3 regions of the Mesorhizobium sp. B2-4-6 genome follow, and region 3 is predicted to be linked to each of the others. Evidence: predicted binding sites of a transcription regulator. Region 3 holds the regulator's gene; each other region holds the start of a gene.
What was found. The regulator LexA, encoded in region 3, represses DNA repair genes until DNA is damaged. The targets are predictions, from matches to a motif close to TGTTCNNNNTGTGTTCNG.
Positions count from the first base shown of each region.

Region 1 (10,559 bases), 230 kb from region 3:
AAGGGCGGGCGGTGTCGGGCGTCATGGCTGTCTCCGGTCAGGAGGAAGTGGATGTCTGGTGGCCCTATGCCACCTCCCGCGCCTCCGGCACAAGGCCAAGCGCCTGCATGAAGTTGCCCGCGGTGAAGGACGGCACGGCCTCCGGGCTCTCGATGGCCAGCATCGCCGCGGCAAGGCCTTCGCGCAGCGCGGCACGCAGCGGCAGGCCGCGCAGCAAGGCGGCGACCGTTGCGCCGGTCAAGGCGTCGCCGGCTCCGGTCACGTCGGCAATCTTGCGCGGCGCTGGTGGATCGATCTCGAAGATGCCGGTGTCGTCGAAGCCCAGAACCGAGGCGCTGCCGGACGTGACCACGCCGGCATTCAGGCCGGCCCGCCTGAGCGCGTCGACAAGGGTTTCGCCGGATAGCTCGGCGCCGGCCAACGCGGCGGCTTCGCGGCGGTTCATGAAAAGCAGCGACAGGTCGTCGAGCAGCGGCGCAAGGCGCACGACCTTGGCCGGCGAGACGGCGATGGCGAAGACCGGCCGGCCACCGGCAAGCGCTACCATGCGCTCCAGCGCCGCCGTCGGCAGGTTGGCGTCGCACAGGATGGCGTCGGCCGCGGCTATCGCCTCGCGCACCTTGGAACGCCTCATCTGTTTGGGGAAGGCAAGATCGTAGAGCGCCATGTCGGCTAGCCCGACGATCAGCTCACCTTCGGCGTCGATCAACGCCGTGTAGCTCGGCGTCGTGCGGTCGAGGAACACCACGGAGAGGTCCGCTATTCCGGCGTTGTCGATCGCCAAGGCGACGGTGTCGGCCGCGGCGTCGCCGCCGCGCACCGATACCAGCGAGGCCGACACGCCGCGCTTGACCACGCTGCGCAGCGCGTTGAAAACCACGCCGCCGACGTCCTCGCGCATGATGCCGGGATTCGAAGCGGCGGGCACATAGGCGCCCGAGACCTGGCCGCGCCGGTCGATATGGGCTCCGCCCAGCGCCAGGATTGTTGGGGATGTCGGCATGCGGATATGGTAACCTTGGTTGATGGTTGGCTGCGCACACTAGGTTTCTGCGCGTCGCCCCGCAATCGGCGCCGCGATTCGGGATATGCGGATATCAAATCTCTTCTGGACCAGTGGTTCTGGTTGGCTCAAGCCCTGGTGGCACAAATAAAGAACATAGCCAGATATTGATTGTTTTTCAGCTGCTTGCTCCCTTGCCAAATGAGAACAAAAAAGGTACAAAACAAGCAGGGATCACGGATTGTCCGGCCTTCATTGACGACCAAGGGGTGATGTATCATGGCTCAGAATTCTTTGCGGCTTGTAGAGGATAAGGCAGTGGACAAATCAAAGGCTCTGGACGCGGCGCTGTCGCAAATCGAGCGCGCTTTCGGCAAGGGCTCGATCATGCGGCTCGGCGCCAACGAGCAGGTGGTCGAGATCGAAACCGTGCCGACCGGCTCGCTCGGCCTCGACATCGCGCTCGGCGTCGGCGGCCTGCCGCGCGGCCGCATCATCGAGATTTACGGTCCGGAAAGCTCGGGCAAGACGACGCTGGCGCTGCACACGGTGGCGGAAGCCCAGAAGAAGGGCGGTATCTGCGCCTTCGTCGATGCCGAGCACGCGCTCGATCCGGTTTATGCCCGCAAGCTTGGCGTCGACCTCGAGAACCTTTTGATCTCGCAGCCCGACACCGGCGAGCAGGCGCTGGAAATCTGCGACACGCTGGTGCGCTCGGGCGCCATCGACGTGCTGGTCGTCGACTCGGTGGCGGCACTGACGCCGCGCGCTGAAATCGAAGGCGAGATGGGCGATTCGCTGCCCGGTCTTCAGGCTCGCCTGATGAGCCAGGCGCTGCGCAAGCTGACCGCCTCGATCTCGCGCTCCAACACAATGGTCATCTTCATCAACCAGATCCGCATGAAGATCGGCGTCATGTTCGGCTCGCCCGAGACGACCACCGGCGGCAACGCGCTGAAATTCTACGCCTCGGTGCGCCTCGACATCCGCCGCATCGGCTCGGTCAAGGACCGCGACGAGGTCGTCGGCAACCAGACCCGCGTCAAGGTGGTGAAGAACAAGCTGGCCCCGCCCTTCAAGGTGGTCGAGTTCGACATCATGTATGGCGAGGGCGTGTCGAAGACCGGCGAACTGATCGATCTCGGCGTCAAGGCCGGCGTCATCGAGAAGTCGGGTGCCTGGTTCTCCTACAATTCGCAGCGCCTCGGCCAGGGCCGCGAGAACGCAAAACTGTTCCTGCGCGACAATCCCGATACGGCGCGTGAGGTCGAACTTGCATTGCGCCAGAATGCCGGGCTGATCGCCGAGAAATTCCTCGAGAATGGCGGCTCCGAAGGCGGCGACGACGGTTTCGAGGACGAAGCCGGCGCCTTGTAGGGCCGGTTCGTTCCAGGAAGACCACGCAGCAGTTTCCTGTTCGGGACTGGGCGAAAGCTATTCGTCGGCTTAGTCGGAGTTCGGCCACAATCCTTGTTTATCGGCTTATGCTTATGTAACCGAGTTCTTGAGTATTGCGTACCCGAACCGCCGGCCTTCGCGCCGGCGGTTTTGCATTTTGCGGGCCGCGCCGGGCCGTCGCTCGCCGGCGGATTGACCTAACTCCGTGTTTCTGGACAGGCTCAAGAGCTACGGCTAAAAGGCCAATCTATCTTCTAAGCACCAAAGCCCATTTGCCGCCGGCAACGCCGGCGGTTCTCGCGAAAAGGCAGTACGCAATGAGTGGCGTGAACGACATCCGGTCGACATTTCTCGACTACTTCCGCAAGGAGGGCCACGAGATCGTCGCCTCCAGCCCGCTGGTGCCGCGCAACGATCCGACGCTGATGTTCACCAACGCCGGCATGGTGCAGTTCAAGAACGTCTTCACCGGCCTGGAGAAGCGTCCCTATTCGCGAGCGTCCACCGCGCAGAAGAGCGTGCGTGCCGGCGGCAAGCACAACGACCTCGACAATGTCGGCTACACCGCGCGCCATCTCACCTTCTTCGAGATGCTCGGCAATTTCTCGTTCGGCGACTATTTCAAGGAGCGCGCAATCGAGCTTGCCTGGAACCTGATCACCAAGGGTTTCGGCCTGAAGAAGGACAAGCTGCTCGTCACCGTCTATCACACCGACGACGAGGCGGCCGGTTACTGGAAGAAGATCGCCGGCTTCTCCGACGACCGCATCATCCGCATCCCGACCTCGGACAATTTCTGGGCGATGGGCGACACCGGCCCGTGCGGTCCGTGCTCGGAAATCTTCATCGATCGCGGCGAGCATATCTGGGGCGGCCCGCCCGGCAGCCCGGAAGAGGACGGCGACCGGTTCCTGGAATTCTGGAATCTGGTGTTCATGCAGTATGAGCAGGTGACGAAGGAAGAGCGCATCGACCTGCCGCGTCCCTCGATCGACACCGGCATGGGCCTGGAGCGCATGGCCTCCATCCTGCAGGGCGTCGAAAGCGTCTTCGAGACCGACCTGTTCAGGCATTTGATCGACGCGGCGTCCTCGGCGCTAGGCCAGGGGCCGAACCAGGAGAACGTGGGATCGTACCGCGTCATCGCGGATCATCTGCGCTCGTCCTCGTTCCTGGTGGCAGATGGCGTGCTGCCGTCGAATGAGGGACGCGGCTATGTGCTGCGCCGCATCATGCGCCGTGCCATGCGCCATGCGCAGCTGCTTGGCGCCAAGGAGCCGCTGATGTGGCAGCTGGTGCCGGCGCTGGTGCGCGAGATGGGCCAGGCCTATCCCGAGCTCGTGCGCGGCGAGGCGCTGATCACCGAAACCTTGAAGCTCGAGGAAACGCGCTTCCGCAAGACGCTGGTGCGCGGCCTCGGACTGCTTTCGGACGCCACCGAGACGCTGCATGCCGGCGACATGCTGGATGGCGAGACGGCCTTCAAGCTCTACGACACTTATGGCTTCCCGCTGGACCTGACGCAGGATGCGCTGCGCCAGCGCAGCATCTCGGTCGATATCGCCGGCTTCACCGACGCGATGGAGCGGCAGAAGGCCGAGGCGCGCGCGCATTGGACGGGCTCGGGCGAGGCCGCGACCGAGACGGTATGGTTCTCGGTGCGCGAAAAGACCGGCGCGACCGAATTCCTCGGCTATGAGACCGAGCAAGCGGAAGGCATCGTCCAGGCCCTGGTCAAGGACGGCAAGACCATCGACAGCGCGAGCCAGGGCGATGCGGTCGCCTTGGTCGTCAACCAGACGCCGTTCTACGGCGAATCCGGCGGCCAGATGGGTGACACCGGTGTGATTTCCGGGGAGGGTTTTTCAATCGAGGTCTCGGACACGCAGAAGAAGGCCGATGGTTTGTTCGTGCATCTCGGCAAGGTGGCTAAAGGCACGGTCAAGACGGGTGATGCCGTCGAGCTGAAGGTCGATCATGCCCGCCGCTCGAGGCTGCGCGCCAACCACTCCGCGACGCATCTCATCCACGAGGCGCTGCGCGAGGTGCTAGGCACCCATGTCGCGCAGAAGGGCTCGCTGGTGGCGCCCGACCGGCTGCGCTTCGACATCTCGCACAACAAGCCGATCTCGGCCGATGAGCTCGAGGAGGTCGAGCGCATGGCCAACGAGATCGTCGTGCAGAACAGTCCGGTGACGACGCGGTTGATGTCGGTCGACGATGCGATCGCCGAGGGCGCCATGGCGCTGTTCGGCGAGAAATACGGCGATGAGGTGCGCGTCGTGTCGATGGGCACCGGCCTGCATGGCGCCAAGGCCAATCGGCCCTATTCCGTCGAGCTTTGCGGCGGCACGCATGTGAGGTCGACCGGCGATATCGGCCTGGTGCGCATCCTGTCGGACAGCGCGGTGGCGGCAGGCGTGCGCCGCATCGAGGCGCTGACCGGCGAGGCGGCGCGCAGGCATCTGGACGAACAGGACAGACGGCTGAAAGCCGCGGCGGCGACCTTGAAGATCTCGCCGGCCGACGTGCCGTTGCGCGTCGAGGCGTTACTCGAAGAACGCAAAAAGCTCGAAAAGGAGCTTTCCGAGGCGCGCAAGAAACTGGCGCTGGGCGGCGGCTCGGCCGTTGCCGATGCTCCGGCCGCGAACGAGACCGTCGCAGGCGTGGGCTTCCTCGGCAAGGCGGTCACCGGCGTGGCGCCGAAGGACCTGAAGCCGCTGGCGGATGCCGGCAAGAAGACGCTCGGCTCCGGCGTCGTCGTCTTTGTCGGCGCGGGCGAGGACAACAAGGCAAGCGTGGTCGTCGGCGTCACCGACGATCTCACCGGCCGCTTCAGCGCCGTCGATCTCGTGCGCGTCGCCTCCGCCGCGCTCGGCGGGCAGGGCGGCGGCGGCCGCCCCGATATGGCGCAGGCCGGCGGCCCCGATGCGTCGAAGGCCAATGATGCCATTGCGGCGGTGAAGGCGGCGCTGGAAGCGGCGTGACGGTCGGGGCGATCGGCTGTAGCTCAGGCCGGCTCCCAACTCTCCGAGGGCTGCGCTGCCCCTCATCTGGCTGCCGCCATCTTCTCCCCGTTGAACGGGGAGAAGGGCGCTGTCAACGCGGCTTTCGCCAATCGCCAGCGTTGGAGAGATGGCGCGGCGCCACGCCCAGCCTCTTTCTCCCCGTTTACGGGGAGAAATGCCCGGCAGGGCAATGAGGGGCAGCGCCGACGCTGAAAGGCTTGCTCTAATTATGCGGTCTTTTCCGTGCGCGCAAAGCTCTTCCGCTCGGTGACCCGCCCATACCAATCCTGGATATCTGCAAACCGCGCCAGCAGCTCGCGTCCTTCCGCAACCTTGACGAAATAAGCGATGATCGGCGCCGCATGCAGGTCGGCCAGCGTCAGCTGGTCGCCAAGCAGCCACGGTCCGTCTGCCTTCAGCGAGGTCAACACCTTGAGCACCGTCTCGGCCTGGCGCAGGCCGCAGGCAATCACGTTCTCATCCGGCTCCGCCTTCTCCAGCCGCTCAACGGCAACGTCCCAGACCATGGCGCGATAACCATAGGCGTCGAGCATGCCGATGATCTGACCCATCCTGGCGCGGCCGCGCGCGTCGGTCGGCTGCAACATCGGACCCTCGAAGGTTTCGTCGACATAGTGCGCGATCGCACCCGTCTCGAACAGACGGAAGCCGTCATGCTCGAAGGCCGGGATGCGACCGAACGGATGATGCTCCAGATACCAGGCCGGAATGCCTTCGGCGGCAAAGATGTCGATCGGCACCAGCTCGTAGCCGATGCCCTTCTCCTCCAGCGCCATCCGCGCGATGCGCACATAGACGCTGTAGTCGGCGCCGTAGAGGGTCGGTTTTGTCATTCGGCCCGGCCCTCCGCTATGGCTACGGGCGTTCGTCGCTTGAAAAGCCCATTTCGGGGCCTTTCATGCGCTTCGCGCACCGCTCCTCACCCCATCGCCTTCTGCAAATTCTCGTCGATCTTGTCGAGGAAGCCGGTGGTCGAGAGCCAGGGCTGGTCGGGGCCGATCAGCAGCGACAGGTCCTTGGTCATGAAGCCCGACTCGACGGTCTGGATGCAGACCTTTTCCAGCGTCTCGGCGAAGCGCTTCAGCCCGGCGTTGTCGTCGAGCTTGGCGCGGTGGGCAAGGCCGCGCGTCCATGCGAAGATCGAGGCGATCGAATTGGTCGAGGTTTCCTCGCCCTTCTGGTGCTGGCGGTAGTGGCGCGTCACGGTGCCGTGCGCGGCTTCCGCTTCCACCGTCTTGCCGTCCGGCGTCATCAGCACGGAGGTCATCAGGCCGAGCGAGCCGAAGCCTTGCGCCACGGTGTCGGATTGCACGTCGCCGTCATAGTTCTTGCAGGCCCAGACATAGCCGCCCGACCATTTCAGGCTGGAGGCGACCATGTCGTCGATCAGGCGGTGCTCGTACCAGAGTTTCCGCGCCTTGAATTCGGCCTCGAACTCCTTCTCGTAGACCTCCTGGAAGATGTCCTTGAAGCGGCCGTCATAGGCCTTGAGGATGGTGTTCTTGGTCGACAGATACACCGGAAAGTTGCGCAGCAGGCCATAGTTCAGCGAGGCTCGGGCGAACTCGCGGATCGACTCGTCGAGATTGTACATCGCCATGGCCACGCCGGCGCCCGGCGCGTCATAGACGTCATGCTCGATCACCTGGCCGTCCTCGCCGACGAACTTGATCGAGAGCTTGCCCTTGCCGGGGAAGCGGAAGTCGGTGGCGCGGTACTGGTCGCCGAAGGCATGACGGCCGACGACGATCGGCTTGGTCCAGCCCGGCACCAGGCGCGGCACGTTCTTCATGATGATCGGCTCGCGGAAGATGGTGCCCCCGAGGATGTTGCGGATGGTGCCGTTGGGCGACTTCCACATCTTCTTCAGCTTGAATTCCTCGACGCGCGCCTCGTCGGGAGTGATCGTTGCGCATTTCACGCCGACGCCGTATTTCTTGATGGCGTTGGCCGAGTCGATCGTCACCTGGTCGTTGGTGGCGTCGCGGTTCTCGATGCCGAGGTCGTAATATTCAAGCTTCAGGTCGAGATAGGGGTGGATCAGCTTGTCCTTGATGAACTGCCAGATGATGCGGGTCATCTCGTCGCCGTCGAGTTCGACGACCGGGTTCGCCACCTTGATCTTCGCCATGGAAAGAATGCCTCGTTGCTCGGGGATCTGAACGGCCTTGCCCGCATGGTTTCGGCCGGGGATGCGGAGCGTATATCAAAGGCTTTTTCAGCGCGCAAACCGCGATCCGCGCCGGAGCGGACGGGTGCCGCTGTTGTGAATGCTTCATTTTCCGGGCCGGATGTGGCAGGGGACGCCCAAACGCCGCAAACTCCGGTTACCCATAGCCATGCCAACCACCGAAAATACAGCCAAGACCGCTTCCGCCGGACCCGCCATCATCCTGGTCGAGCCGCAGCTCGGCGAGAATATCGGCATGGTCGCCCGCGCAATGGCGAATTTCGGCCTATCCGAGCTCAGGCTGGTCAACCCGCGTGACGGCTGGCCGAGCGAGAAGGCGCGCGCGGCCGCCAGCCGGGCCGACCACGTCATCGACGCCACCAGGGTTTTCGACGATCTGGCCTCGGCGGTCGCCGACCTGAATTTCGTCTTCGCCACGACGGCGCGCGAGCGCGACGGCTTCAAGCCGGTGCGCGGTCCCGTGGAAGCGGGCAGGGCGCTGAGAGCACGTGTCGAGGTGGGCGAGCGTACCGGCATCTTGTTCGGCCGCGAGCGCTTCGGCCTCTATAATGACGAGGTCGGGCTCGCCGACGAGATCGTCACCTTCCCGGTCGATCCCGGCTTTTCCTCGCTCAACATCGCCCAGGCGGTGCTGCTGATGTCCTATGAGTGGATGAAGTCCGGCCTCGCCGACGAGACCCAGACCAACTTCTCCGGACCGGAGCTGGTGCCGGCGACCAAGGAGCAGCTGCACAGCCTGTTCGCCTATCTGGAGAACGCGCTGGAAGCGCGGGGCTACTTCCGCCCGGAAGAAAAGAAGCCGAAGATGGTCGACAATCTGCGCGCCGTGTTGACGCGCGCGGGGTTCGCCGAACCCGAGCTCAAGGTTCTGCGCGGCATCATCTCCTCGCTCGACCGGTTCTCGCCGGCCATGCCGCGCGGCGACGGCTCGCCCGGGGATGATCCAAGACGATTGCCGGCCAGCGCGCGCGGTCGCGTCAAAGACGAAGAAAGTTAAGATCGATAAGCTGTGAGCGTTTGAAGTAACCGATTTTTATTCGGTTGTACCTCATCCTTGCTGCAATAGTGGGGGTGGCACATGTTTACGTCCAATATTGGTCGGCTGCGCTTTTTCCTTTACTCTCTCGGTCTTGCCGTCGCCGAAACTGTGGTGATCGTTGTCTGCATTGTCAGCACGATCGGTTTCGAAGGGCTGATCAATTCGGGGCCCGGCCCGGCGCGGCAGGGCATGGCGGGCGCCGTCCTCGTCGCCTCGCTCGTCTTTGTCGCGCTGCGCGGCAATATCGCCTCGCGCCGCACCCGCGACGCCAACGGGCGCCGATGGATCCTGTGGGCCTACATCGCCCTTTCCGCCGTGTACGCGCTTTTGCAGGCAGGCGTGCTGCTGGTCGTCAAATTCGATGATCCCGAAAGCATTCCCGGCGGGCTGAATCTGCTTGCACTTTCGATATTCGGCCTCTGGTGCACGATTCTGTGGGCGAAGCCGGTCGCGGGCAGCAATATCGATGAATTGACCGATGTTTTCGACTTCGACGGTCCGCTGCCGGCACCGGCGCGTGCCGGACGAACCGCAACAGCCAGCGTGCCGGCCGCCCCACGCGGCGCCGCTTCCGCTGCGCGCGTCCCGCCCGCGCCTCAGCCCTTCGGCAGGCCGCGCCCCGCCGGCTTCGGCAAGCGCGGGATATGAGTTATTCTTAGAGATAGAGCATGATGTCGTTCGAAAACCGTTGCACACTTTTCGGCATCATTCTCTGGCGACTGTGAAAAAGCTGCTCGCATTCGCCTCTTCAAGACCATGATCATTCGCGATAGAAGCGCGGTCGATCCAATCGCGGATCGGATGCTTCTCACGGCCGGATGACAATGAGCGATCGATCAAGCCAGCGCCCGATCCTGATGTTCGATTCCGGCGTTGGCGGGCTGACGGTGCTGCGCGAGGCGCGCGTGCTCATGCCCGATCGCCGCTTCGTCTATGTCGCCGACGACGCGGCTTTTCCTTATGGCGCATGGGAGGAACCGGCGCTCAAGGGTCACATACTTACGCTGTTCGGCAAGTTGCTCGATCGGCTTCAGCCGGCGATTTCGGTGATTGCCTGCAACACCGCCTCGACCCTGGTGATCGATGCGCTGCGCGAGACATTCCCCGGCCATCCGTTCGTGGGCACCGTGCCGGCGATCAAGCCGGCCGCGGAACGCACCCGCTCCGGCCTGGTATCGGTGCTGGCGACGCCGGGCACGGTGAAGCGCCAATACACGCGCGACCTGATCAGCAAATGGGCGCAGAAATGCCATGTGCGCCTGGTCGGCAGCGACCGGCTGGCCGGGCTCGCCGAGATTTACATGCGCCAAGGTTTCGTCGACGAGGAGGCCGTGCGCGCCGAAATCGCGCCCTGCTTCATCGAGCGCGACGGCAACCGCACCGACATCGTCGTGCTCGCCTGCACGCATTATCCGTTTCTCGTCAACCGCATGCGCAAGACCGCGCCCTGGCCGGTCGACTGGATCGATCCGGCCGAGGCGATCGCGCGGCGCGCCATGTCGCTCATCGAACCGGTCGGAGAGACATCGGGCGATAGCGAGCCCGATCTCGCCGTCTTCACTTCCGGCAAGGTGGACTTTGCTACCAGGCGGCTCATCCAGGGCTTTGGACTGACCGCGCGCTAAGGCGTGTCGATATTCAGGTGATGCCGGCCTGCAAATGCCGGTTTCCTACGCTTCCGGTGCTCACGTACTTTAAGTACGCTCCGCTCCGGTTCTCGGAACCCGCCATTTTCGACTCGGCCTGACCTGAATCTCAACGCGCCTTCACCCAGCCGCTAAACAGGCTCGAAGACGATGCTGCGCTGATCCGGGTCGGCCGAAACCAGCTTTAGCGTCAGGCCGTCGCCCTGCCTGAGCCCGGAAGCCTTCACGTTGGCGACGACGGGCATGTCGGCAA
Region 1 is NZ_VFVI01000002.1:498,763-509,321, reverse strand. It holds gene FJ957_RS08380 (pseudouridine-5'-phosphate glycosidase) at 1-25, opposite strand, end outside; gene FJ957_RS08375 (carbohydrate kinase family protein) at 65-1,003, opposite strand; gene recA (recombinase RecA) at 1,283-2,380, shown strand; gene alaS (alanine--tRNA ligase) at 2,719-5,388, shown strand; gene FJ957_RS08360 (glutathione S-transferase family protein) at 5,637-6,263, opposite strand; gene FJ957_RS08355 (NADP-dependent isocitrate dehydrogenase) at 6,350-7,561, opposite strand; gene FJ957_RS08350 (RNA methyltransferase) at 7,770-8,618, shown strand; gene FJ957_RS08345 (hypothetical protein) at 8,769-9,308, shown strand; gene murI (glutamate racemase) at 9,485-10,285, shown strand; gene FJ957_RS08335 (RNB domain-containing ribonuclease) at 10,438-10,559, opposite strand, start outside.
Region 1: recA (recombinase RecA) is a predicted target of LexA. The motif match lies at 1,143-1,160, and genes of this name have one in related genera.

Region 2 (10,559 bases), on a different contig from region 3:
AGCTTTGCCGTTGCTCGTAAGGCGGCCGTAGAGAGCGACCAGAGCGGTTTTCCAGCGCTGGGATGCGGGCAATGCAGCAATTGAAGAGCGCTCGGCGGACACGACTGCGACTGCCGGCGATATGGCGCTCGCCGGTACGTTCGCCCGAGTCCTCGTGCAGTTCTTCAACGGGCTGATCATCATCCTGTCGCTGCTCGGCCATAAGTAAGACCAGGCAAGGTACAGGTGAGAGGGCAGGTCACACCGCCGCCACAAACCCGTCCAGCACGCGTTTCTGGCCGGCCTTGTCGAAGTCGATGGTGAGCTTGTTGCCGTCGATGGCCGCGATGTTGCCGTTGCCGAATTTCTGGTGGAAGACGCGGTCGCCGACATTGAAGGCGGACGGCGTGTCGGCGACGGATTTGGCGACCAGCTCGCCCTCGATGGTGCGGCCCTTCACCGAGGTGCGGCCGGCGCCGTAGCCGGAGTCTGTCTCGCCATAGCCGATGCGTTCCACCTGGTGGCCGGAGCGGGTGCCCCAGTTGCGGTCGGTCGCCTCGGTGCGGTTCGCCTGCGCCCGCTGCCAGCCGGGCGTCGCATAGGTGTTGGAGAAGCTGCCCTGGTCCTTGGCGCCGATATTGTCGAAGCGCGAGGCGCCGTAGGGATTCTGCCGACCGCCACCGCGCCCGGAAGCGAAGCCGCCGCCGCCATAGGGATTGCCGTAACCGCCATAGCTGTTGCCGCTGTCGGCGATATCGACATGGGTTTCGGGCAATTCGTCGACGAAGCGCGACGCGATCGTCGATTGCCACAGGCCGTGAATCTGGCGGTTGGAGACGAACCAGATATGCAGGTTCTTCTTGGCGCGCGTCAGGCCGACATAGGCAAGCCGGCGCTCTTCCTCGAGGCCGGAGCGTCCGCCCTCATCCAGCGCGCGCTGATGCGGGAACAAGCCTTCTTCCCAGCCGGGCAGGAAGACGGTCTCGAATTCGAGGCCCTTGGCCGAATGCAGCGTCATGATCGAGACCGCATCTTGCGACTCGCCCTGCTCGGCCTCCATCACCAGCGCGACATGCTCGAGGAAGGAACGCAGCGATTCATAGTCCTCCATGGAGCGGATCAGCTCCTTGAGGTTTTCCAGCCGCCCGGGCGAATCCGCCGAACGGTCGTTCTTCCACATGTCGGTGTAGCCGCTCTCCTCCAGGATGGTCTCGGCGAGTTCGGTGTGCGGGGTGGTTTCCAGCGCCTTCTGCCAGCGTTCGAAATTGGCTGCGACCTCGCGCAGCGCGGCACGCGGCTTCGGCTTCAGCTCGTCGCTTTCGGCGAGCGTCGCGGCAGCCTCCAGCATGGGGACGCGCATGGCGCGCGCCGTGTCGTGGATCTGGCGGATGGTGGCTTCGCCCAGCCCGCGCTTCGGCACGTTGACGATGCGCTCGAAGGCGAGGTCGTCGCCGCCGTTGGCGACGACGCGGAAGAAGGCCAATGCGTCGCGGATTTCCAAGCGCTCGTAGAAGCGCGGGCCGCCGATGACGCGATAGTTCAAGCCCAGCGTGATGAATCGGTCTTCGAAGGCGCGCATCTGGAAGGAGGCGCGCACCAGGATCGCCATGTCATTGAGGTTGTGCTTTTGCCGCTGGTAGGTCTCGATGGTGTCGCCGATGGCGCGCGCCTCTTCCTCCGAGTCCCAGGCCGCGTGGACATGCACCTTGTCGTCCTCGGGGTCGTCGCGGTCGGTGAACAGGGTCTTGCCGAAGCGGCCCTCATTGTGGGCGATGAGATGCGAGGCCGCGCCCAGAATATGCGCGGTGGATCGGTAGTTGCGCTCCAGCCGGATGATGGTGGCGCCCGGAAAATCCTTGTCGAAGCGCAGGATGTTGTCGACCTCCGCGCCGCGCCAGCCATAAATCGACTGGTCGTCGTCGCCGACGCAGCAGATGTTGACTTTGTTTTCGCTCACGGCCGGGCGCTCGCTGGCCTCCGCGGGGGCGGCCTGGCCGGCCGACGCCCGGTCGGACTTGCGGCCTTCGGCCGATGGGCCACGCCCAGAATTGGGGCGCTGTGCCAGGAGTCGCAGCCACATGTATTGCGCGGTGTTGGTGTCCTGATACTCGTCGACCAGTATGTATTTGAACCTGCGGTGGTACTCCTTCAGCACGTCCGGATAGGCGCGGAAGATGCGGATCGGGTGATAGAGCAGGTCGCCGAAGTCGCAGGAATTCAGCGTCTGCAGCCGTTCCTGATAGGCCTTGTACAACTGGCGGCCCTTGCCGTTGCCGAAGCTGCGCGCATCGCCTTCCGCTATTTCGTCGGGCCCGAGGCCCTTGTTCTTCCAGTTGTCGAGCATCTGGGCGAAGGTCTTGGCCGGCCAGCGCTTGTCGTCCAGCCCTTCGGCCTGGATCAATTGCTTGATCAGCCGCACCACGTCGTCGGTGTCGAGGATGGTGAAATCCGACTTCAGCCCGGCCAGCTCGGCATGTCTGCGAAGCAGCTTCACGCCGATCGAGTGGAAGGTCCCGAGCCACGGCATGCCTTCCACATTGCCTTCGCCGATCAGGTGGCCGATGCGCTGCTTCATCTCGCGCGCGGCCTTGTTGGTGAAGGTGACGGCCAGGATCTGCGAGGGGAAAGCCCTGCCGGTGGCAAGGATATGGGCGATGCGGGTGGTGAGCACCCGCGTCTTGCCGGTGCCCGCGCCGGCCAGCACCAGAACCGGGCCTTCGGTCGTCTCGACGGCGAGGCGCTGCTCCGGGTTGAGGCCTTTCAGATAATCGGGCGCGCCGTTCTGGCCGCTGCGCGCCGCCATGGCGCGCGCGGCTATGCCGGATGGAGCCGCCGCCGGCCGCGCATTCGGTTCATCGAAAAAAGGCATGTCTTCGGAAAAGCCCGACATCGCTCCCGAATGTAGTGATTCGGCAGCGAAAGACCAGAACTGTCTACGTTTTGTTCTAGTTTTGCGTGTCTGGCCCCAACTTGACAGCCGGAGCGGGTGAGGGAAAGCTGCCTGCAGGGCAGGGACGGCTCGCCGTCGCCTGAGAGCGGCCGCAAAGGCGCAACAGTCGAAGGAGCACCGTCTTGGCTGTCACCATCACCTCCCTCGTCCTTTTCCTCATCGGTCTCATCCTCGGCGGCGGCGGCATCTGGCTCGCCGTGCTGGGCGGCAGCTGGTACTATCTGATCGCCGGCGTTATCTTCGTGATCACCGCCTGGCTGCTGTTCAGGCGCAGGTCGACGTCGCTCTGGCTCTACGCGCTGTTCGTGCTCGTCACTTTGTGCTGGGCGGTCTGGGAAATCGGCTTCGACTGGTGGCAGCTTGGTCCGCGCGGCGGTGTCATCGTGCTCATCGCCCTATGGCTGCTGACGCCATGGGCAAGGCGAGGTCTGCGGGGGCCGGACGGGCGCGCGCCGCTGATCCTGGCCGTGCTCGCCTCGCTCGCGGTCGCCGGTTATTCGATGACAGCCGACCCCAAGGATATCGGCGGCACGCTGGGCACCGAGAAGGTGGCGGCGGCCGCCAATCTCGGCGGCGACATGCCGGCCGGCGAGTGGCACTTCTACGGCCGCACGCCCTTCGGCCAGCGCTATTCGCCGCTCGACCAGATCACGCCTGACAATGTCGCGAAATTGCAGCCGGCCTGGACCTATCGCACCGGCGACGTGAAAGGCCCCGACGATATCGGCGAGACGACCTATCAGGTGACGCCGCTGAAGATCGGCGACGCGCTGTTCATCTGCACGCCGCATAATTTCGCCATCGCCATCGATGCCGCGAGCGGCAAGGAGAAATGGCGCTACGATCCGAAGATCAAGCTCGACCCCGACCGCCAGCACCAGACATGCCGCGGCGTGTCCTATTATGCCGACGCCAAGATCGCCGCCGGCCAGCCTTGCGCCGCGCGCATCTATCTGCCGACTTCCGACGCGAGGCTGATCGCGCTCGACGCGGCGAACGGGCAGGTGTGTCCATCCTTCGCCGAGGGGGGCACGCTGAACCTGATGGCCAGCATGCCCTATCCGAAGTCGGGCTATTACTATTCGACGTCGGCGCCGCTGATCGTCGCTGGAAAGATCATCGTCGGCGGCGCGGTCAACGACAATTACTCGACCGAGGAGCCGTCCGGCGTCATCCGCGCCTTCGACGCCGGCACCGGCGCGCTGCTGTGGAACTGGGATTCCGGCAATCCGGATGTGACGACGCCGCTGCCGGCCGGGCAGAACTACACGCACAACTCGCCCAACATGTGGTCGACCGCGAGCGCCGACGAGAAGCTCGGGCTGCTCTATCTGCCGCTCGGCAATCAGACGCCGGACCAGCTTGGCATGGGCCGCAGCGCCAATGTCGAGAAATTCTCGTCCTCGATCACCGCGCTCGACCTCAACACCGGACAATTGCGCTGGGTGCGGCAGACCGTGCATCACGATCTGTGGGACATGGACGTGCCGGCGCAGCCGTCGCTGGTCGACATCACCACGGCGAACGGCGTGGTGCCGGCGCTGGTCGGGCCGACCAAGCAGGGCGATCTCTACGTGCTCGACCGGCGCACGGGCGAGCCGATCATTCCGGTCAAGGAAGCGCCCGCGCCCGGCGGCGCGATCGAGGGCGATCATGCCTCGCCGACGCAGCCGGCGTCCGATCTTTCATTCAATCCGAAGCCGCTGACCGGCGCCGACATGTGGGGCATCACCATGTTCGACCAGCTGGCGTGCCGGATCGAGTTGAAGAAGCTGCGCTATGAGGGACGCTACACGCCGCCCTCGCTGCAGGGCTCTCTGATCTATCCCGGCAATTTCGGCGTCTTCAACTGGGGCGGCGTCGCGGTCGATCCGGTGCGGCAGGTGATGTTCGGCATGCCGACCTACCTCGCCTTCACCTCGAAGCTCATTCCGCGCGCGGACGTGCCGGCGCCGGGCGACAACACCAAGGGCAGCGAGCAGGGGCTGAACCGCAACGAAGGCGCGCCATACGCGGTGGTGATGGGACCGTTCCTGTCGCCGCTCGGCATTCCCTGCCAAGCGCCGCCCTGGGGCTATGTCGCCGGCGTCGACCTCAAGACGGGAAACATCGCCTACAAGCACCGCAACGGCACCGTCTATGACATGACGCCGCTGCCCCTGCCGCTGAAGGTCGGCGTGCCGGGCATCGGTGGGCCGATGATCACGGGAGGCGGCGTGGCGTTCCTGGGCGCCGCGGTCGACGATTATCTGCGCGCCTATGACCTCACCACCGGGAGGCAGCTCTGGCAGGCGAGGCTGCCGGCGGGCGGCCAGTCGACGCCGATGACCTATACGGTGGCCGACGGCCGCCAGTTCGTCGTCATCGTCGCCGGCGGCCACGGCTCGGTCGGCACCAAGCCGGGTGACTACGTGATGGCCTACACGCTGCCGAAATAGGTGCGGGTGAGGCCGGTCTGCTGCGGGAGCAAGAAGCCGGCCAGCAGGACGGTCAGGAGAAGCGACGCGGGTATGGCGAGAAGCCAACGAGCCTCCAGGACACTGTGCCGATGGCCTTCCATTTTTTCGTTCCAACCTTTTAAGACAGCTCCAGCGCGTAACCCGCCAGCGCTGGAGCCTCTGCTTCGTGCTCAACCGCCGTTGCGGGAGCTTCCGGCAGTCGGTCAACGGAGGGTCGGTTGGTTCGTTCCTGGTGCAAGTCCCCAGTCGGCTATCGGTTCCGACTGAAGTCGCACATCACAAGCATTGGTCCCAAGGACGAAACATATAGCCCGCTATCTCATTGTGTCCCCGACTGGCGGCCATGAGTCCCTTCATCGCCAGTTTATGGATGCCCGTCACCCAGCCGGATGGCGGGCATCCATTGAGGGGCGGGCAAGAGGTGGATGGTGTCGATTTCCAATGAGTTGCGAGACGTGAACATCCGTTACGAGTGCCCTAGCTGCCACTCGCCGATCGTCAAAACCGGTTCATGGTTCAAGGCGGTAAGCATCTTCAGGTGCGATGACTGCAAGACCAAATTGCGCCTTGGCTACTCGGCTAAGCTGGCCCTTTTCCAAAGGCACCGCAAGTCGGCGTAGGTCGGGAGCTCCATGACATGCGTATGAGCGCCCGCAATCCCTGTCTTACGGCACGGACGCCTTCCCGAGACAACCCTGATCTATCGGTGGCCTCAGTTCCGGGAAACGACAATAGTGCTCCCCACCGGGATGATCTCGGTGTCCTCGATCTCATTGCGACAAATGACGATTTCGCGACCGTTGCCGCGCAGACAGAGCAATTGGCTATTGCCGTGCTTGTGGTCATGGCAATCAGCTTCGTCGCCGGGCCGGTCTTGTTTGCGGCTCTCGTGCTTGGCGCCCGGCATACATACTAACGGAGGCAAACTATGATCGAAACTTCCAGATCCCTGGAAACCAAGGTGGCGGGTCTGCATGAGAGGATGCAGACGGCCAACGTCAGCGTGGATGATATGGTCGCATTTCAGAAGGTCGCCGACATTTTGGACAATGGTCGCGGCGGCATCGACGTCGATGACCTGATCGCACTGTCCTTTGTCATGTCGGATGAGCGCTCAGGAAAATGCTAAATGGGACCGGAGGCGTCAGCGATAATGGTTTTGCTTTCGTGCAGTTCGGGGTGGACTTGTCGGCCGCTCGAAATCTCGCCTCAAATCTACTCCGTCGATAAATGCAGAGCAGCCTTGGCGGATCGTTTGGCTAAGTCCCCTGTCGGCGAAATTATTGGCCAGTGCAGGGAGGTTGACGCCACGTTTACCGATTCGCTGCCACCTGGATATTCCGTCCTAACAATCACCCGAGGCACAAAAACTACGAACTATCTCGTTCCCCACAAGGCGGACTGAGCGGCTTCGCCAGCGGGACGCCTTCGGTCGTCAGAAGCGGATCGGCCCCCGCCCTCGAATGGCCGAGCCGCCCAAGACCTGTTCGGAACACTTCAAAGCCCGAGATGGCCCCTCAGGCTCGGCACCTGGTCCAGCACCTGGTTGGTCAGGTCCGGGCCGGCGGCGGCCTCGGCCTGCTTGATCAGGGTCTCGCCGGCCTGCTGGATCTGCGTCATGTCGAGGCCGGACGCCTTGAGCGCGGCGATGCCGTTGATCAGCGCGCCGGCTTTTTCGCCGAGCACGCCGCCGAGCGCGCCCTGCAGCGACGATAGAAGTCCGCCGCCCGAATTGGCCGCCGCGCCGGCGGCCATCACGTCGTATTTCTGCGCCAGCGCACCGGCGCCGGGGATCTGGTCGAAGAAGGACGAAACGCTGGTGCCTTCCGCCTCGTGCTCCAGCACGGAAAAGATGGTGCCGACAAGCTTCTCGGTGGTCGGCTCGTCGAGGCCGGCCTTCGAGGAAACGGTGTTGATGATGTCCTGGACGTTCATGGCATTTCCCTTTTCGTCATTCGTATCGGCGAGGCGGCTCAGCTTCGCGTCCTAATGTGACAGCACCATCAAGACTTTCGGAAATGACCAAAACGTGATGAATCAAGCTGGCTTGTCGGCGCAGCGGCTCTAGTACGACTCCCCAAGGGATCGTTACCCGGGCGTGACTGGACCGTGCAATTCTCGATCCTATCTTGCTGTTCACCCGCCAATCGTCGAGGACAGCCATGACCGAACCCGTCGCCAAGCCCGTCATCACGCAGCCCGTCATCACTCAGGCGATGATCGATGCCTATGACGAATACACGCATCTGACGCTCGACCGCCGCCGCTTCATGGAGCAGTTGACCAAGCTGGCGGGCTCGGGCGCCGCGGCGGCCGCGATCGCGCCGATGCTGGCGGCCAATTCCGCCCAGGCCGCGGTCGTCGCCGAGGACGACAGCCGCGTTCAGGGCGAGGACATCACCTATCCTGGCTCAAGCGGCGAGATGAAAGCCTATCTGGTCAAGCCGGCGGATCAGTCGGGCAAGCTCGGCACCGTCATCGTCATCCACGAGAACAGGGGTCTCAACGCGCATATCCGCGACGTCGCCCGGCGGGTGGCGCTGGAAGGGTTCATCGCCCTGGCGCCGGACTTTCTATCGCCGCTTGGCGGCACGCCCTCCGACGAGGACAAGGCGCGCGACATGTTCACCAAGCTCGACGCTGCCCAGGTAGCGGCCGACGGCGTGGCGACGATCGCCTACCTCAAGGGCCTCAAGGACGCCAATGGCAAGGTCGGGGCGGTCGGCTTCTGCTGGGGCGGCGGCGCGGTGAACCAGCTTGCCGTCCATGCGCCCGACCTCAGCGCCGGCGTCGCCTATTACGGCATGCAGCCCAAGGCCGAGGACGCCGCGAAGATCAAGGCGCCGCTGCTTCTGCATTATGCTGGGCTGGACAGCAGGACCAATGCCGGCATCGACGCCTACAAGAAGGCGCTCGACGCCGCGCATGTCGAATACAAGGTCTATGTTTATGACGGCGCCAATCACGCCTTCAACAACGACACCTCGGCCGCGCGCTACGACAAGAAGGCCGCCGATCTCGCCTGGGGGCGGACGATCGCTTTCCTGAAGGAGAAGCTGGCCTGAGGTGTGTTGATATTCAGGTAAGGCCGGGCTGCAAACGATGATTTCCTCCGCTTCCGGTGCTCACGTACTTGAGTACGCCCCGCTCCGGTTCTCGGAAGCCGCCGTTTTCGACTCGGCCTGACCTGAATCTCATCGCATCTCGACGGCGCAGTCGCCGGATCACTCCAAAGCGGGTTTGTGGAAAGCGACGCCGGCGATGACCAGCGCAATGCCGATGCAGTCGGTGACGCTGGGCACCTGGCGCAGGACGACGACGCCGATCAGCGTTGCCGTGAGCGGCAGGAGCGAGAGCATCAATGCGAAGCTCGCGCGCGGCAGCCGCGCCATGGCGAGCTGGTCGCAAATGTAGGGGATGACCGAGGAGCAGATGCCGACGCCGATCGCGGCGACGAGGAGTTGCGGCGACGAGAAGGCAGGCAGCGCCTCGCGAAAGCCGATGGGCAACACGATAAGGAAAGCGACTGCCATGGCGGTGCCGAGGCCGGCGATGCCGATGCCTGCCTGGGCGACGCGGTGACCGATCACGATGTAGCCGACGAAGAGGGCACCATTCAAAAAGGCCCAGAACAAGCCGACCGGATCGCTGGACCATTTCACGTCGATGAGCAGCAAGGTGCCGACAACGGCAACGGCGAGCGCAGCAAAGTTGCGCCGGCTGCGCAGGCCGACCACCGCGACCGCGATCGTGCCGACGAATTCGATCGCCGCCACCAGCGAGATCGGCAGGCGGTCGAGCGCCAGATAGAACGAGCAGTTCATCACCCCCAGGCAGATGCCGAAGGCCAGCAGCAGAAGCCGCTGAGCGCGATCCGCGCGGGCGAAGACGCGCCAAGGCCTTGTCAGTGGGGCGAAGATGACAGCGGCGGTGGCGATGCGCAGCCAAGCCATGCCGAGGACGCCGACCTGGGCGAAAAGCAGCACCGCGAAAGCCGGGCCCAGATAATGGAACACGGCGCTGACGCAGAACCAGGCATGCGGCGGCAACGCGTTGGCCATTCCAGCAAGTGTGGTGGGGCCGGCGAGGGCGGGGCGGGGATCGATATCACCGCCGGCCTGCTTTGCAGCCGGAATTTGCGTTTGAACTCTCATAGGAGCATTATCGCAGGCAAAATTCATAGAATATATGCGTAATGAATGGCTTGATGCCCAGTTTCGCTTTCTGATGGAAGAGATTCGATTTGAAAAACCTTCGAAGTGAAAATGTCGACCTCGACGCGATCGATCTGAAGGTCCTGCGTCTGCTGGAAAAGGACGCGCGCATCAGCACGGCGGAACTGGCGCGCGCGGTCGGGCTGTCGGCGCCGAGCGTGGCGGAGCGCATCCGCAAGCTGCAGGAGAACGGCGTGATCGAGGCCTATACGGTCAGGATCAATCCGGCCGCTCTCGGCATGAAGCTGTCGGCATGGCTGAGAATAAGGCCCGTGCCGGGACAGCTTTCGGTGGTAGCGGACATCATCCGCGAGCTGCCGGAAATCGCGCAATGCGACCGGGTCACCGGCGAGGACTGCTTCATCGCGCTCGCCCATGTCGGCTCTGTAAGCGAGCTCGAGCGGGTGATCGACCGGATCATCCCCTATGCGATGACCAACTCCGCCATCATCCAGTCGTCACCGGTCGAGCCGCGCTCGCCGCTGGCGGGTTCAAGCCGCTATGACTGGGCAGCTAATACTGGGCAGCGATGATGAGGCAGCGACGATGGATCAAGCGTGGCCGCGCTTCATGCGGGCCTGCTTCAGAATGGCGCGCCAGCGGATCATGTCGAACGGAATAGGTTCGTTGTTGTTGGCGATGTGGAAGATCTCGTTGTTGACGTTCTTCAGCGATCGCCAGAAATCATAGTCGGTGATGCGTGGATCGGCCGCCAACCGTTCCACTTCGACCTTGATGTCGGTTTTCATGCACTGTCCTCGCACCGCATCCCGCCAGCCGCCCGCGCGTAAACCCGGTAGGGCGGTTTTCGAACGCACCGGTGAGTCGTTCAACGGACTCAACCGACTTGTTCACGTTAAAACCTTGGTAAGGTTAACGCGGGCGCGCGGGTTTTCAAGCACTCTTGCGCTTGATGCCGATCGAGCGACCGGCGCGCTCCGGCATCGGCAGCGCCGC
Region 2 is NZ_VFVI01000001.1:1,028,748-1,039,306, forward strand. It holds gene FJ957_RS04885 (UvrD-helicase domain-containing protein) at 239-2,869, opposite strand; gene FJ957_RS04890 (glucose/quinate/shikimate family membrane-bound PQQ-dependent dehydrogenase) at 3,052-5,367, shown strand; gene FJ957_RS04900 (hypothetical protein) at 6,026-6,304, shown strand; gene FJ957_RS04905 (hypothetical protein) at 6,317-6,517, shown strand; gene FJ957_RS04915 (hypothetical protein) at 6,886-7,323, opposite strand; gene FJ957_RS04920 (dienelactone hydrolase family protein) at 7,551-8,453, shown strand; gene FJ957_RS04925 (DMT family transporter) at 8,613-9,449, opposite strand; gene FJ957_RS04930 (Lrp/AsnC family transcriptional regulator) at 9,632-10,135, shown strand; gene FJ957_RS04935 (hypothetical protein) at 10,154-10,351, opposite strand; gene FJ957_RS04940 (thioesterase family protein) at 10,497-10,559, opposite strand, start outside.
Region 2: FJ957_RS04885 (UvrD-helicase domain-containing protein) is a predicted target of LexA. The motif match lies at 2,910-2,927, and genes of this name have one in related genera.

Region 3 (10,559 bases):
TCTACGACATGGCCAAGGCGGCGGACCGCGGCATGGTGGTTTCCGGCATCCGGCTCGTCGAGAAGACAGGCGGCAAGTCCGGCGACTACAAGGTGGATGCCTGATGGCCTTGGTTCCGGTCGCCGAAGCGCTCGAACGCCTGCTCGACGGCGCCGCGCCATTGCCTGGCGAAAGCATTCCGCTCGCCGAAGCGGCTGGGCGGGTCCTGGCGGAGCCGGTCGTGGCGCTACGCACGCAGCCGCCATTCAACGCCTCGGCCATGGACGGCTATGCCGCAAGATCCGCCGATGTCGCTTCAGCGCCGGCTGAACTTGAGGTCATAGGCATGGCGCCCGCCGGGCGCGGTTTCTCCGGAACCGTCGGCAAAGGCCAGGCCGTGCGCATCTTTACCGGCGCGCCGCTGCCTGAAGGCGCCGACACCATCGTCATCCAGGAAAACGTCAGCGACCTTGGCAACCGCCAGATCGAAGTGACGGAGCCGACCGCCGAAGGACGCAACGTCCGTCGCCGCGGGCTCGACTTCGGCCAGGGCGACGTGCTGCTCGAAAAAGGCCGCGCGCTCGACGCGGCGGCCCTTTCGCTGGCGGCCTCAGCCAACCATCCTGCCTTGAACGTCGTGCGGCGGCCGCTGGTCGCCATCATCGCCACCGGCGACGAATTGCTGCCGCCGGGCAGCGCGCTCGGCCCCGACCAGATCATTTCGTCCAACGCCTATGGCGTCGTCGCCGCCGCCCAGTCGGTCGGCGCGCGCGCGCTCGATCTCGGCATCGCCGCCGACCGCCAGGAGGCGATCGCCGCGCTGGTCAGGAAAGCGGTCGAGGCGAACGCCGATGTCATCGTCACGCTCGGCGGCGCCTCGGTCGGCGACCACGACCTCATCCATGACGTGCTGACCGGCGAAGGCATGCAGCTCGACTTCTGGAAGATCGCCATGCGCCCCGGCAAACCGCTGATGTTTGGCCGGCTTGGCAATGTCCGTTGCATCGGCCTGCCCGGCAATCCGGTGGCAAGCATCGTCTGCTCGCAACTCTTCCTGAAGCCGCTGCTTGCCAGGCTCGGCGGCCGCGATCACCGGCAGGACGTGCGAACGGCCCGGCTGGGCGCCGCGATGCAGGCCAACGATCTCAGGCAGGACTACGTGCGCGCCGTCGTGCGCGAGGACTCCGGCACCCTGGTCGCGACGCCTTTCGGCATCCAGGATTCCTCGATGCTGCGCATGCTTGCCGACGCCAACGGCCTGATCGTGCGCCAGCCCTTCGCGCCCGCCGCGCAGGTCGGCGCCGAGTGCAGCGTGCTGATGCTGCGCTGAGCCGGTCTATCCCGCCGTTTTAAACGCAATTCTCGACCGAAACCGTTCACACCGCCGAATTGCTCTATTCGGCGATCAGTGCGCGAGTGAGGGGATGATCCGGATCTCCGAGCCCATCGACAACGTTGAAATGATGCCGGTCCGGCTCGACCACTGAACCGGTGGCGGCGCCGAGCCCGGTCCAGATGTTAGCAAGCAACGCGCTCTGGCGCAGGAATTCCGAACGCTCGCCGCCGCCGACCCAACAGGTGACGCGAGCTCCCTGCCGAGGCCGCAGCAAAGCCGGGCTTTCGCTCAACGCTTCCTTCTCGTCGATGTTCAGGGTCTCGTTCAGTGCGGTGAACATCAGCGGCCGAAGGTCGTGCAGGCCTGAGATCGAAACAACCTGGCATATGCGCCGCGACACATCGGACGACAGCGGCGAGGCCGCGGTCACCATCCGGCTGGCGAGATGCCCGCCGGCCGAGTGCCCGGTCAGCACCAGCGGACCATCGATCATCGCTGCCGCCTTCTCGATCGCTGCCGCAACCTCGTTGACGATGCCGCTGATCCTGGTTCGCGGGCAAAGCGTGTAAGACGGCATGGCGACGGCAAAACCGTGGCCGAGCGCACCTCCAGCCAGATGCGACCAGGAGGTCTTGTCTGACTCCATCCAGTAACCGCCATGGATGAACACGACGAGCCCCTTTGGCGCAGCAGGTGGGAGAAACAGATCGAACCGGTTGCGCGGCGCTTCGCCGTACACGATATCGAACCGCGCCCTGCCTTGCGCCAGCAGCTTTTCCCGAAAGGCCCGCGCCGGGTGATCCCAAGCCGCGGGCCAGCGGTCGCCGCCGGCGATGTTCGCGCCGTTGGCATAGGCGTTGTCCCAGTCGGCAATACGGTTTTCGAACACGGCCCCTCCGCGATCAGGTCGATGTTGAGCGGAGTTTAATTGGCATCGCCGCGGTCAGGTAACGGTTGTCTTGACCGCGAAGCGGGCTTCTCGCCAGACGCCGGTCCGCAAGATGTCTTCGAGCACTTCGACGGCATTCCAGACATCCCTGTAGCCGACATAGAGCGGGGTAAAACCGAAGCGCATGGTCGACGGCGCCCGAAAATCACCGATCACGCCGCGTTCGATCAGGGCCCGCATGATCTGGTAGCCATGCTGGTGAATGAAGGAAATCTGGCTGCCGCGTTTGGCGCCGTCGCGGGTGCTTTCCAGCGTAAGATCGCAACCGCCGCACCGTACCTCGACGAGTTCGATGAATAGATCGGCCAGCGCAATGCTCTTCCTCCGCACCGTCGCCAGGTCAACGCCGTTCCAGATGTCGAGCGCGCCTTTCAGCGTCCGCATCGACAGGACCGGCTGCGTGCCGCACAGAAATCGGCGGATGCCGGTGCCTGGCGCATAGGCTTGCTCGAAGGCGAACGGCCGTGCATGGCTCCACCACCCGCTGAGCGGCTGCCGCACATCGGCAAGATGCCGCTCGGCCGCATAGATGAAGGCAGGAGAACCCGGCCCGCCATTGAGATATTTATAGGTGCAGCCGACGGCGAAATCGGCGCTTGCCCTGTCAAGCTCAACCGGCATGGCGCCCGCGCTGTGGCAGAGATCCCATACGATCAGCGCACCGGCGTCATGCGCCATGCGCGTAAGCGCCGCCATGTCGCGCAACTCGCCGGACTTGTAATTGACGTGGTTGACCAACACCACCGCCACGCGTTCGTCGATCAGTTCCTCGATGGTCGGCGCGTCCACGCCAGCCAGGCGCAGGACAGCGTTCTTTCCGGCCGAGGCCACCCCTTCGGCCATATAGATATCGGTCGGAAAACTGTCGCCCTCGGCAACGATCACGGTTCGGCCCGGCCGCATCGCCATCGCCGCGTGCAGCACTTTGTAGATGTTGATCGACGTGGTGTCGCAGACCACGGTCTGGCCCGGCGCCGCGCCGATCAGGCGCCCGAGCCGGTCGCCCAGCTCGACCGGCATGTCGAACCATCCATCCTTGTTCCAGGCACGAATGAGGTCATGCGCCCACTCCTCGGCGGCTGCCTTGCGCAACTCGTCGAATGCGGCGTGCGAGGCCGCTCCCAACGAATTCCCATCGAGATAGATCACCCCCTCCGGCAGGACGAAGCGATCGCGCAGCGCGCGCAGCGGATCCGCGGCATCCATCGCCTCGATCTCGGCGAGATCAGGAATTCCCCCCATCATGCTGCCGCCTCCATTTCGGCATGGCGCCCCTCATGGTTGGCCAAGGGTGGTTGTCTCACCACCGTCCGTGCCACGGCAAGAACCTTCTGCGCCATGTTAGCTGGTCCATAGACGGCGAAGACCATGGATCGGAATCATTGCCGAGGTTGGCATTTTGGGTCCGTTTCGTTCACGGTGAAGCACGTTCGCGCAAGAGCCGAAGCGATCCCGCCCCCGCCTTTGTGACGGTGGTGGACCGCGCTGCAGCTTGAGGAGGGCTGCAAAATCGAGCGGAATCAATGACACCGCCGACCTGGCTCGGCCGAGTATCGCTTGGATGCAACATTGTTTCCGAAGTCTCAACAAATTCACTAAACTTTAAACGGTTGCGGAACACAACTGGAACAGATAGTGTTTGTTCTGGGTTTGTTTTTCTGATTCTGGTTTCAGAACCCAAGGGGGCCGCCATGCTGACGCGCAAACAACATGAACTGCTGATGTTCATCCATGAACGCCTCAAGGAGAGCGGGATTCCGCCGTCTTTCGACGAGATGAAGGAAGCGCTCGACCTCGCCTCCAAATCGGGCATCCATCGGCTGATCACGGCGCTGGAAGAACGCGGCTTCATTCGCCGGCTGCCGAACCGTGCGCGCGCGCTTGAAGTGCTGCGGCTGCCCGACTCGATCGCGCCCGGCCTGAATGCAGCGAGAAAGTTTTCGCCGAGCGTCATCCAGGGCGGCCAGGGCAATCTCGGCCGCCAGGTCAAGCCGGCCACGCCCTCGCGCACGCCGACACCCAGCAATGACGACGACGCTGTTTCGGCCGTATCCATTCCGGTGATGGGCCGCATCGCCGCCGGCGTGCCGATAGACGCCATCCAACACCAGACGCATTCGATCTCGGTGCCGCCGGACATGATCATGGGCGGCGAGCATTATGCGCTGGAGGTCAAGGGCGACTCGATGATCGAGGCCGGTATCTTCGACGGCGATACCGTCATTATCCGCAATGCCAATACGGCAAGTCCGGGCGAGATCGTGGTGGCGCTGGTCGACGACGAGGAAGCGACCCTGAAGCGGTTTCGTCGCAAGGGTGCCTCGATCGCGCTCGAGGCCGCCAACCCGGCCTATGAGACCCGTATCTTCGGACCGGACCGGGTCAAGGTTCAGGGTAAGCTCGTCGGACTCATCCGCCGTTACTGAGCAGAACCGCACGGCGGTCTCCGCCGGGATTGCGTGCCATCTACTCTGTCAACTGCGGCGCGACCGCCGGCTTTTCCGGTCGTTGATAGGGCGGCAGCCCCCTCGCCTCACGCGCGTATTTCCGCTGCTCGTGCCAGGGTCGGTATGGTTCTTCGACCGCGTAGCGAACGGTCGGCCGCGCCGTTGCCGATCGCGAATCGAAGAAGATGGCGGCGCTGCCGTCGCGTGCCAGTTGCCGCTTGGTGACGACAAGCACGCGCGCATCGCGGCATGGGTTGTAGGCTGTGGCGTCGTCGATGACGATGAGGTCGGCGAAACCGCAAGCAGGCCGGGCGCTGGCGCGATTCTCGGCGAGCGCGACGATGGCGCCGGAAGGATGCCGGCCGATGCAGAGGTCGCCGGTGCAGTAGAACGGCGAGCCGGGCGGCAGGTCGACGGGATCGGCGATGTCCATGGCGTCTTTAGCGAACGTCTCCGGCGGTACGATTTCCTCGGCTTTCAGCGCCCGTTTCCAGTTGTCGGTGGTGAACTCGTTGGAGCGCGTGCGGTTGATGGCAAGCTCACCGCCGCCGATCGGCATCGCCACCAGATGCGCATCCTCCGAGACAAGCACATCCGGGGCGCGGGCATGAGGAATGGCCAGCAGCGCGGCGAGCGCGAAGGGTACGGCGGCAAGCCTCAGCCAGGTGGTGGCCATCGTCGCGATGACCAGCGCGACCGTGGCCAGCAGCACCGACTGGATCGAGATCAGCCCGACGGCATCGACCGGTGAGCGCTCGGAGATCCACGCCGAGATGGCGATCATCGCCGTCAGGCCCTGGCCCATCACATAAAGGAATGGACCGTCGAAGCCGAAGGGCATGGCCAGCGCGCTCAACACGGCGAACGGCATGACGATCAGTGAGACGATCGGCATGACCGCCAGATTGGCCAGCAGGCTGAGCGGCGACACCCGCTGGAAGTGCCAGATCGCAAACAACAATGTCGCGCTGCCCGCGATGAGCGACGTTATAGCGGCGCCGCCCACTCCAACCGCCACTTTTCGCGACACGAAGCCGAGAAACGAACGCTTTGCCGGCGGCGCGGTCGTTTTGCCGGCGCGATAGTCGGCAAAACCGGCATAGGCGCCGACCAGCGCGGCGGTGGCGGCGAAGGACATCTGGAAGCTCGGGCCGACCACTTCGTGCGGCGAGACAAGGATGACGGCGATGGCCGAGATCGCCAGGTTGCGCATGGTGAGCGCCGCGCGGTCGAAGAGCACGGCGGCGAGCATCACGGCCAGCATGATGAAGCTCCGCTCGGCCGCCACCACGATGCCGGAGATCACGAGGTAGGCGGCGATCGAGAACAGCGCGATTGCAGCGGCATATTTCTTCACCGGCCGGCGCGACGAGAAATCCGGAAACAGCGCGAAGGCGCCGCGCAAAAGGACCATGATCGTGCCGGCGACCAGCGCCATATGCAGCCCGGAGATCGAGATGATGTGGTAGATGCCGGTCCGTCGCATCGACTCGTTGATGGTTTCCGGAATGCCGGCGCGGACGCCGACGATCAGTGCGGCTGCGATCTCGCCTTCGGATCCGCCGATGGCGCTCCTGATGTGATCGGCGATCCCTTCGCGCGCGTTTTCCACTGCCGATGCGACGCGCGCGCCAAAGGGCGCTTCCGCTGGCGCAATCAGCTTTGGATCACCCAGGAAAAAGCCGCTGCCGCCGATCCCGGCAAAATAGCTGTCGAATGAAAAGTCGTAGCTGTCCGGCCGAACCGGGCCGGTCGGCGGCAACAGCTTGGCATAGCCGGTCAGCATCGACCCGGCTGTCATGTCGGGCGGGATCCTGCGCGCCGAAAGCCTGACGCGGTCCGGCGCGTAGCGCAGCTTCGGATGCTCCGTGGAAATCAAGTCGATGGTCAGCCGGACACGGCCATTGGCCATCGCCTCGGCGGTGACGAGGCGGCCCGTCAGCCGTGTCTGGATTTCCGAGCCCAGCATCGGGGTCGCCATTCGCCATGTCTCGACCTTGGCCGCGAGAAAACCCAAGGCGCAGAAAAACGCCGCCATGAAGACAAGGTGCGTTCTGTGCCGAGAACGCGAGGCCGTCGCGCAGACAGCCACCAGGGCCACCGCCGCAAGCGGCCTGTAGAGATCCGGCTCAGCGCTCAGCGAGAAGTAACAGATGACGCCGGCGGCCAGAAACACCGGCACCAGCAGGAAGCCGATGCCGCGGTCGAGCTCGGTGGCGGCAGCAGTGCCGATGCTCCGGCGCAGTGCGGGAAGCGAGGCGCGGCCAAGCTGTTTGCGGATACGGCCGACGCTCGCCGTTGGCGAGACCGGCCGTATTGCGCCGTCACCGAGCGGCATAAGCTCGGTAGATGACCGCGGCTCCGGGAACGAAACCGGCGCTGTCTCTTCGGGCGTGGCATGGGCAAACATCAGGCGTTCGCTGACGCCAGCTGTCGTTCCCCCGCCCTCCTCCGCGCCCCGGCCACGTCCAGCCATCGGGTCTGCCCCTTGCGCCCCAGACCGCCTATGCTACATGAACGCCGGTCGCGTGGAAGTCCGCGCGAAACATGCATTTTTTCAGTGCTTCCTCGAGAGTTCCATGTCCGACAAGGTCGTCACCCGTTTTGCCCCCTCGCCCACAGGCTACCTGCATATTGGCGGGGCGCGTACGGCGCTGTTCAACTGGCTCTATGCCAGGCACACCGGCGGCACGATGCTGCTGCGCATCGAGGATACCGATCGCGAGCGCTCCACCGAAGCTGCCACCGCCGCCATTCTCGACGGGCTGACCTGGCTTGGCCTCTCCTGGGACGGCGAGGCGGTCTCGCAGTTCGAGCGCGCGCCGCGTCATCGCGAGGTGGCCGAGGAGCTGGTGCGCATGGGCAAGGCCTATTACGCCTACGAGACGCCGGCCGAGCTCGAGGCGATGCGCGAGGCGGCCCGGGCCAAGGGTCTGCCGCCGCGCTACAACGGCCAGTGGCGCGACCGCGGCCCCTCCGAGGCGCCGGCAGGCGTCAAGGGTGCGATCCGCATCAAGGCGCCGACCGAAGGCGTGACGATCGTCAACGACCGCGTGCAGGGCGAGGTGCGCTTCCCGAACAAGGATCTCGACGACTTCATCATCTTGCGTTCCGACGGCGTCCCAACCTACATGCATGCCGTCGTCGTCGACGATCACGACATGGGTGTCACCCACATCATCCGCGGCGACGATCACCTGACCAACGCCGCGCGCCAGACGGTGATTTACAATGCCATGGGCTGGGATGTGCCGTCGATGTCGCACATCCCGCTGATCCACGGCGCCGACGGCGCCAAGCTGTCAAAGCGGCACGGCGCGCTCGGTGTCGAGGCCTATCGCGCCATGGGTTATCTGCCCGAGGCTCTGCTCAACTACCTGGCCAGGCTCGGCTGGAGCCATGGCGACGACGAGGTGATGTCGGTCAAGGACATGATCGCGTGGTTCGACATCGGCGACGTCAACAAGGGCGCGGCGCGCTTCGACTTCGCCAAGCTCGAGGCGCTGAACGGCGTCCATATGCGCAAGATGGATGACCAGGCGCTGTTCGACATCTTCGTCGCCACCTTGCCCTATCTCGAAGGCGGCCCGATGCTCGCGGCAAAGCTCGACGACAGGCGCAAGGCGCAACTGCTTGCCGCCATGCCCGGTCTCAAGGAGCGGGCCAAGACCCTGGTCGAGCTGGTCGACGGAGCGGCGTTTCTGTTCGCCGAGCGGCCGTTGCCGCTGGATGAGAAGGCGGCCGGCTTGCTCAACGCGGATGCGCGCGCGATTCTGCGCGGCGCGCATGGCGCATTGTCTGCCGTCGAGGGCGACTGGAGCGCCGCCTCGGCCGAGGCTTCGATCCGCGACTTTGCGCAGGCCGGTGGGCACAAGCTCGGCGCCGTGGCACAGCCGCTTCGGGCCGCGCTGACCGGCCGCAGCACCTCGCCCGGCGTGTTCGACGTGCTTGCCGTGTTGGGTCGCCAGGAAAGCCTGGCGAGGATTGGAGATCAAATCGATTAGGAGCGAACTGGCCCAAGAAGATTGGCATTGAAAGGTGTGTTTCGCAGTGCAACATTAGGCCTTGGCCCAATCTGGCACGCACCTCCTAAAATGCGATGGCAAGTTCGCGCATTCCGGTGATTTCGACGTGTCGTCTGCAGGAATTGCCTTGCCGGCATGAGAACATAAAGGAGTTTGCAATGAGCGAAGCTGCGACAAAACTGGAACCGAGCGGCAAGGCGCATGAGTCGACCGCCAGGCTCGAACTTGCCGGCAAGACCCATGAATTCAAGGTGCGAAGCGGGTCGACCGGACCTGACGTGATCGATATCGGCGCGCTCTACAGCACGACCGGCGTCTTCACCTACGACCCCGGCTTCACCTCCACGGCAAGCTGCGAGTCGGCAATCACCTTCATCGACGGCGATGCCGGCATCCTGCTGCATCGCGGCTATCCGATCGACCAGCTTGCCGAACATGGCGACTTCCTCGAGGTCTGCTACCTCCTGCTCTACGGTGAACTCCCGACCAAGGCGCAGAAGGAGGATTTCGACTATCGCGTGACGCGCCACACGATGGTGCACGAGCAGATGTCGCGCTTCTTCACCGGCTTCCGCCGCGACGCGCATCCGATGGCCGTCATGTGCGGCGTGGTCGGCGCGCTATCGGCCTTCTATCACGACTCCACCGACATCTCGGATCCCTACCAGCGTATGGTCGCTTCGATGCGCCTGATCGCCAAGATGCCGACGATCGCGGCGATGGCCTACAAATACCACATCGGCCAGCCATTCATTTACCCGAAGAACGAGCTGAACTTCGCCGCCAACTTCCTGCACATGTGCTTTGCCGTGCCGTGCGAGGAATACAAGATCAATCCGGTGCTGGCGCGCGCCATGGAGCGCATCTTCATCTTGCATGCCGACCATGAGCAGAACGCCTCGACCTCGACCGTCCGCCTCGCCGGCTCCTCGGGCGCCAACCCGTTCGCCTGCATCGCCGCCGGCATTGCCTGCCTGTGGGGTCCGGCGCATGGCGGGGCCAACGAAGCAGCCCTCAACATGCTGGGCGAGATCGGCCATGTCGACCACATCCCGGAATTCATCGCACGCGCCAAGGACAAGAACGATCCGTTCCGGCTGATGGGCTTTGGCCACCGCGTCTACAAGAACTACGATCCGCGCGCCAAGATCATGCAGAAGACGGCGCATGAAGTGCTGGGCGAACTCGGCATCAAGGACGATCCGTTGCTCGACATCGCCATGGAGCTGGAGAAGATCGCGCTGACCGACGCCTACTTCATCGAAAAGAAGCTCTACCCGAATGTCGACTTCTACTCCGGCATCACGCTAAAGGCGTTGGGCTTCCCCACCACCATGTTCACCGTGCTGTTCGCCGTTGCCCGCACCGTCGGCTGGATCGCGCAGTGGAAGGAAATGATCGAGGATCCGCACCAGAAGATCGGCCGCCCGCGCCAGCTCTACACCGGCGCCACGGAACGCGATTACGTGCCGATTGCTAAGAGATAGGGAATAGTGAGTAGGCAGTAGGCAGTAGAAAGAGAGCCCCTACTGCCTACTGCCTACTGCCTACTGCCTACTGCCTTCCTGATACACCCCATCACCACTTCGGCGGCGATCTCGCCCGAGGGCCGCTCGGTCGTCATGCGCCGGGCGATCTCTGCAAAGCCCGCCTTTTGCCAAGCGCGCATGCCGGTGTCGGCAAACAGGGCTTCCAGCTGCCGGGCCAGGTTTTCCGGCCTGACATACTGATCGTAGAATTCCGGCACCAGCGCGCGGTCGGATATCAAATTGGGCAGCAGTGCCGACCACGTCGTCACCATATGCTGCAGAATCTGGCGCGCG
Region 3 is NZ_VFVI01000002.1:265,931-276,489, forward strand. It holds gene moaC (cyclic pyranopterin monophosphate synthase MoaC) at 1-104, shown strand, start outside; gene glp (gephyrin-like molybdotransferase Glp) at 104-1,309, shown strand; gene FJ957_RS07160 (alpha/beta hydrolase) at 1,374-2,204, opposite strand; gene kynU (kynureninase) at 2,259-3,506, opposite strand; gene lexA (transcriptional repressor LexA) at 3,956-4,690, shown strand; gene FJ957_RS07175 (ComEC/Rec2 family competence protein) at 4,731-7,187, opposite strand; gene gltX (glutamate--tRNA ligase) at 7,291-8,715, shown strand; gene gltA (citrate synthase) at 8,895-10,223, shown strand; gene lpxB (lipid-A-disaccharide synthase) at 10,277-10,559, opposite strand, start outside.